2 linked regions of the Bradyrhizobium diazoefficiens genome follow. The protein of the gene in region 1 interacts with the protein of each later gene in a pairwise test. Links are inferred from orthologs where the notes say so. Each region holds a gene or a part of one and is shown in the gene's direction. Other genes may lie near its edges.

Region 1 (3,003 bases):
CCAACATCGTGCCCTGGCATTTCCTCAGGGAACGTCAGGGCGCCGTAATCAAATGGGCTCCCGTCGATGACGAAGGCAATTTCCTCATCGACGAGTTCGAGAAGCTGCTGACCGCGAAGACCAAGCTGGTCGCGATCACGCAGATGTCGAACGCCCTCGGCACCATCGTGCCGGTCAAGGACGTCGTCAGGCTAGCCCACGCCCGCGGCATTCCCGTGCTGGTCGACGGCAGCCAGGGCGCGGTGCATCTGCCGGTCGACGTCCAGGACCTCGGCTGCGACTTCTACGTCTTCACCGGCCACAAGGTGTACGGCCCGACCGGTATCGGCGTGCTCTGGGCCAAGTACGATCATCTCGTCGCGATGCGGCCTTACAATGGCGGCGGCGAGATGATCCGCGAGGTCTCGCGCGAGATCGTCACCTATGGCGATCCCCCGCACAAGTTCGAGGCGGGCACGCCCGCGATCGTCGAGGCTGTCGGCCTTGGCGCTGCCATCGACTACGTCAATTCGGTCGGCAAGGAACGCATCGCCGCCCACGAACACGACCTCACCACCTACGCCCAGGAGCGCTTGCGCGAGATCAATTCGCTGCGGCTGATCGGCACGGCCCGCGGCAAGGGCCCGGTGATCTCGTTCGAGCTCAAGGGCGCGCACGCCCATGACGTCGCCACCGTGATTGACCGCCAGGGCATCGCCGTGCGCGCCGGCACCCATTGCGTGATGCCGCTTTTAGAGCGGTTCAACGTCACGGCCACCTGCCGGGCCTCGTTCGGCATGTATAATACGCGGGAAGAAGTCGATCATCTGGCACAGGCGCTTTTAAAGGCGCGGGATTTGTTCGCATGAGTGACACGGCCGAAATCAAAGCGAATCCGATGGAGACTCATTCGGCGCTGCCGCCGGAGGAGACCGAGCGGCTGACCCGTGAGATCATTGCCGGGCTGAAGACTGTATTCGACCCGGAAATCCCGGCCGACATCTACGAGCTCGGCCTGATCTACAAGGTCGAGATCAAGGACGACCGCTCCGTCGACGTGCAGATGACGCTGACGACGCCGAACTGTCCGGCCGCCGGCGAGCTGCCGACCATGGTCGAGAACGCGGTTGCCAGCGTCCCCGGCGTCGGCGTGGTCGACGTCAAGGTGGTCTGGGAGCCGCCGTGGTCGCCCGAGCGCATGAGCGACGAGGCCCGCCTCGTCCTCAACATGTGGTGACGGTCAAGGCTCGCATTGAATTCGCTCCGCAACGGACCACATAAATACCATGACCCAGATCTCGTCAGGCTCGACACCAGCATCCACTCCCAAGCCGCGGCGGCCCCGCCCGCAGGTGATGCGGCTGACGGATGCCGCTGCCCAGCGCATCACCGAGCTGACCCAGCGCGCCGATTCCGAGATTGTCGGCCTGCGGGTCGGCGTGAAGAACGGTGGCTGCGCCGGCCAATCCTACACGGTCGAATACGCCCATGACGTCCGCCCGACCGACGAGGTCGTCGAGGACAAGGGTGTCAAGATCCTGGTCGATCCCAAGGCCGTGCTGTTCCTGCTCGGTACCGAGATGGACTACAAGGCCGACAAGATGCAGGCCCAGTTCGTCTTCAACAACCCCAACCAGATCTCCGCCTGCGGCTGCGGCGAGTCGGTCGAGCTGCGGCCGGCCAAGATCGACGGGTAAGCCCGGCTTTCGCCAAGCATTCTGCTGTCGTCCCGGCCTAGTGCGCAATTGCGCACGGGCGCCGGGACCCATACCGCGTGATCCGTCTTCAGCGGGAAATGGCAGTATCGGAGCTGGCACGACTAACAGTCTTCGCTAAACTCCTTCCTGTGGTTATGGGTCCCCGCGTTCGCGGGGACGACGCCGGGGAGAGAGATGGGGCCATGGACCGCGAATTCCTGATCGACCTGTTCGCCGATTTCGGCCCCGTCACCATTCGCAAGATGTTCTCCGGCTACGGCATCTCGGCCGACGGCACCAATTTCGCGCTCGCCTTGCGTGCCGGTTTGTTTTTGCGCGCCGACAAGGTGACCATCCCGGACTTTGAAGCCGAAGGCTCGAGGCCGTTCCAGTATTCGACCCGCGCCAAGACGGTGACGGTCAATTCCTATTGGGAGCTGCCGGCCCGCCTGTTCGACGATTCCGGAGAGCTTGCGCAATGGGCGAGGGCGGCGCTCGCCGCCGCCCAGCGCGCCAAGGTGAGGAAGCGGCCGAAGGGGAAAACTGTGAAGAAGGCGATGAAGAAAGCGGCGTCGAAGAAGGCGGCCGCGAACAAGCCCGTTGCCAAGAAGCGGCCGGCTAAGAGGGCGGTGCGGTAGGGTGGGCAAAGCGCAGCGTGCCCACCATTCAGGACAACAGTGTTGGAGAAATCGTGGGCACGGCGCTTGCGCCTTTGCACACCTTACGGCAGTTGAACATCAATCCACGGCCTTGGTCAGGCCAACCCGCATGTCCTTCGCCACGAACACGCTGACACCATCGGCGAGCACACGGCCATCGGCAATGCCCAGCACCAGCTTGCCGCGCCGAACCATGCGCATGGCGACCTCGTAGCGCACGGCGCGCGTCTGCGGTGTGATGGCGCCCGTCGCCTCGACCTCACCGACGCCGATCGCGCGGCCCTTGCCCGGTGATCCCGACCAGCCGAGCCAGTAACCGACCATCTGCCACATCGCATCCAGACCCAGGCTTCCCGGCATCATCGCATCGCCGCGATAGTGGCACTGGAAGAACCAGTGGTCCGGCACAATGTCGAGCTCGCCGACGATGTGGCCCTTGCCGTATGCGCCGCCATCCAGACTGATCTCGGTGATGCGGTCCATCATCAGCATCGGCGGCGCCGGCAGTTGGGCGTTGCCCGGTCCGAAATAGCCGCCTTCGCTCGATCTCAGCAGTTCGTCCCTGGTGTAGGACGGCTGCGGCGCGTGAAAATCATGCGGGTTTGGCAAGACGGCAAGTCCTCGCAGTTAGAGCATGACCGGGAAAAGTGTGTCGCGGTTTTTGAGGC
Region 2 (3,038 bases), 1.3 Mb from region 1 along the record:
CTGGATCGAGGGCAGGAAGCCGACCGTCAGCGCGGCGCAGGCGGCGAGCCAGACGCCGGCGAAGATGGTGGCGAAGGTGTAGACGCTGCGGGCAGGGCGGCCCTTCTGAAGCGCCTGGAGCAGCTGGCCGATGGTCTCGCGGTCGTCATTGGCGGGGCGGCGCGCGGCGCGAGGCTCCTCGACCGGATCGAATACGGTGGCGCGCTCATTGGCGGCCGGGCGCGGCTCGAAGGTCGGCTCGTCGAAGCTCGGGGGCGCGGGCGGCGCCACCGGAGGGGCCGTTTCGTTGCGCATCGTGGCGTTGCGGCTGGTGTCCGCAGCCGTGTCGCTGATGTTGAGGGCTTCCTGGATCGCAGAAAGCGCGACTTCTGTGGGGTCTTTGACCTTTTTCGGAGTGTTCGCCATGTTCAGTCCGAGCCCTCGTTACTTGTACGCGTCCCCCGCGAGCCCTGCGCGCTACGCAAGCCCACAGACCGGATCATGCCGCTTGCGCGGATCTCCGAGCCGTCCCCACCCGGACGGCTTGTCCGCTAATTTCCGCAACATCCTATTGGCAGAGCGTCGCGAATGAAATGCCTGCGATTAAGACAATCTTAATCATCGTTAACAGGATCGCGCTCTAACGCCTTAGCAATAAATGCAATTCTCCACCGAACTTGACGGATTGCGGCAACTTTTCGTCAATAAACCGGCGGAATTACGTAAAACGGCGCGAACATTTCGTTAACCATTTTCATGCTTGGGTGGGGCGAACTTACCGCCGGAGCGGCGGAACCATCGCGCGATGCCGGGGCCTGCGCCATGACGCCTGAACTGCAACGGATGGACTGGATGCCCTCGCCCCCGCTTGCGCCCATCGACAGCCCGCTCGACCTCGACCACCTCTCCCGCATGACGTTCGGCGATGCCGAGCTGGAGCAGGAAGTGCTCGCGATGTTCGCTGAGCAGGCGGTCCGCCTGGTGGCCGCGATGACCGCGTTGCCGGCCGAGTCCGGCGCGCTGGCGCACAAGCTCAAGGGCTCGGCGAGGGGGATCGGCGCCTTTGCCGTCGCCGATGCTGCCGCCAGCCTCGAGATGGCGATCCGGACCGGCCACGACCGGCCGCACGCCTTCGCCGCGCTGAAAGAGGCGGTGGCCGAGGTTCGCGCCGCCATCGCGGCGATCCTCAAGCACTAGGCCCGACGACCCCATCATGCGGGGGCCTTGCGCATTGGCCTTCTGTCTGGACACATTTTTAGCACGCGAGGCGGGGTCCACTTCGCGCGAAAACGCTATAGCGCGGCCCTGACCGACCCGTTATAGGACAGCCCGGATACTCCTTTTCCCAACATCGCGGCAGCACGAGCACACATGGCCAAGATTCACTTTGTCGACCACAAGGGCGAAACCCGCACGGTGGAAGTCGAGAACGGCGCGACCGTGATGGAAGCCGCCATCCGCAACAGCATTCCCGGCATCGAAGCCGAATGCGGCGGCGCCTGTGCCTGCGCGACCTGCCATGTCTATGTCGACGAAGCCTGGCGCGAGAAGGTCGGCAGCCCGACGCCGATGGAAGAAGACATGCTCGACTTCGGCTTCGACGTGCGTCCGAATTCGCGCCTGTCCTGCCAGATCAAGGTCTCCGACGAACTCGACGGGCTGGTCGTCGCGACGCCTGAACGCCAAGCCTGATCCTCAAAGCCTGATCCTTATCAAGCCTGATCCTCATTACGACGCACGCGGTGGCGCGACCTCGATGCCGCGCTTGTGCCAAGGTTTCAGCTTCTCGACGACTTCGGGAACGAGCGGCGTCGGCCGCCGCGTTGCCTCGTCGATCATGACGCCGACCGACGTCGCAGACGCGATGCATCTGCCTTCGGAGAACACCACCTGCTCGAAGGTCACCGACGTCCGTCCCAGCTTCACGACGCCGAGGCCGAGCTCGATCGTATTCGGCCAGTGCAGCTCGGCGCGGAAATGGATGTCGAGCCGCACCATGATCCAGGCGAGGCCCGGCGGGGTCAGCCCGTATTCGGGACGCTTCATCAGCGTGACGCGGCCGGTCTCGAAATAGGTGGCGTAGACCGCGTTGTTGACGTGCTGGTTGGGATCGAGATCGCCGAAGCGGACATTGTCACTGAGGCGAAACGGATAGTCCTCAAGGCGTGGCGTCATATCGAGGCGGCTTGGTGCGTTCACCGGTTGATCTCCGTCATAGCGCAGCCCGTTACAGCCCAGTTATCCTGACCCGGCAAGTGGGCGCGGCCGCGGGGCGCTCCCGCTTTTATGCCTTCCCTGATCCATCCCCGTTGGCTAGACAGGCAGGGTCACCTCTGCCCACCGGGCGCCGTCCAACCGATAAAGATCGATAAAGAGACGACATGAGCGACGTGATCAAAACCGATGTGCTGATTATTGGCGCCGGCCCGTGCGGCCTGTTTGCCGCCTTCGAGCTCGGCCTTCTCGACATGAAGGCGCATTTCGTCGACATCCTCGACAAGGTCGGCGGCCAGTGCGCCGAGCTCTATCCGGAAAAACCGATCTACGACATTCCCGGCATCCCGCAGGTGTCGGGGCAGGGCCTCACCGACGCGCTGATGGAGCAGATCAAGCCGTTCCACCCGACCTTCCATCTCGGCGAGATGGTGGAGACGGTCGAGAAGATCGGCGATCCCGCCTTTCGCTGCACCACCGACACCGGCAAGGTGTTCGAATGCAAGGTGGTGGTGATCGCGGCCGGCGGCGGCTCGTTCCAGCCGAAGCGTCCGCCGGTGCCGGGCATCGAGGCTTATGAAGGCACCTCGGTGCACTATGCCGTGCGCAAGATGGAGGCGTTCCGCGACAGGAACGTGCTGATCGTCGGCGGCGGCGATTCCGCGCTCGACTGGACGCTCAACCTCCATCCGGTTGCGAAGCGCATCACGCTTCTGCACCGCCGCGACGAATTTCGCGCCGCGCCCCACAGCGTCGAGCAGATGCGGACGCTGGTCGCCGGCGGCAAGATGGATCTCAAGCTCGGTCAGGTCACCGCGCTGTCAGGCGCCGAGGGCAGGCTCGCC

Evidence for each region. Proteins that work in one complex are often made in the same cells at the same time.
Region 2: the proteins of JJB99_RS20560 (region 1) and JJB99_RS14285 interact in binary tests that used the Escherichia coli proteins (3 or more experiments, as listed by UniProt). The link is inferred for Bradyrhizobium diazoefficiens from one-to-one orthologs.

The regions. Positions count from the first base shown.
Region 1 is NZ_CP067100.1:4,322,997-4,325,999, reverse strand. The notes cover bases 40-2,970. They hold JJB99_RS20560 (HesB/IscA family protein), read left to right. Parts: upstream 40-1,265; coding sequence 1,266-1,676; downstream 1,677-2,970. Other genes in these bases: fabA (bifunctional 3-hydroxydecanoyl-ACP dehydratase/trans-2-decenoyl-ACP isomerase), read right to left, coding at 2,414-2,944; JJB99_RS20555 (TfoX/Sxy family protein), read left to right, coding at 1,880-2,314; JJB99_RS20565 (SUF system Fe-S cluster assembly protein), read left to right, coding at 845-1,216; JJB99_RS20570 (cysteine desulfurase), read left to right, coding at 40-848. Outside these bases: more of JJB99_RS20570, read left to right, coding at 1-39. UniProt on the Escherichia coli protein: Is able to transfer iron-sulfur clusters to apo-ferredoxin. Multiple cycles of [2Fe2S] cluster formation and transfer are observed, suggesting that IscA acts catalytically.
Region 2 is NZ_CP067100.1:3,039,361-3,042,398, forward strand. The notes cover bases 45-3,010. They hold JJB99_RS14285 (2Fe-2S iron-sulfur cluster-binding protein), read left to right. Parts: upstream 45-1,350; coding sequence 1,351-1,671; downstream 1,672-3,010. Other genes in these bases: JJB99_RS14275 (negative regulator of septation ring formation), read right to left, coding at 45-405; JJB99_RS14280 (Hpt domain-containing protein), read left to right, coding at 802-1,176; JJB99_RS14290 (acyl-CoA thioesterase), read right to left, coding at 1,708-2,178; JJB99_RS14295 (NAD(P)/FAD-dependent oxidoreductase), read left to right, coding at 2,361-3,010. In the rest of the region: more of JJB99_RS14275, read right to left, coding at 1-44; more of JJB99_RS14295, read left to right, coding at 3,011-3,038. UniProt on the Escherichia coli protein: Ferredoxin are iron-sulfur proteins that transfer electrons in a wide variety of metabolic reactions. Although the function of this ferredoxin is unknown it is probable that it has a role as a cellular electron transfer protein.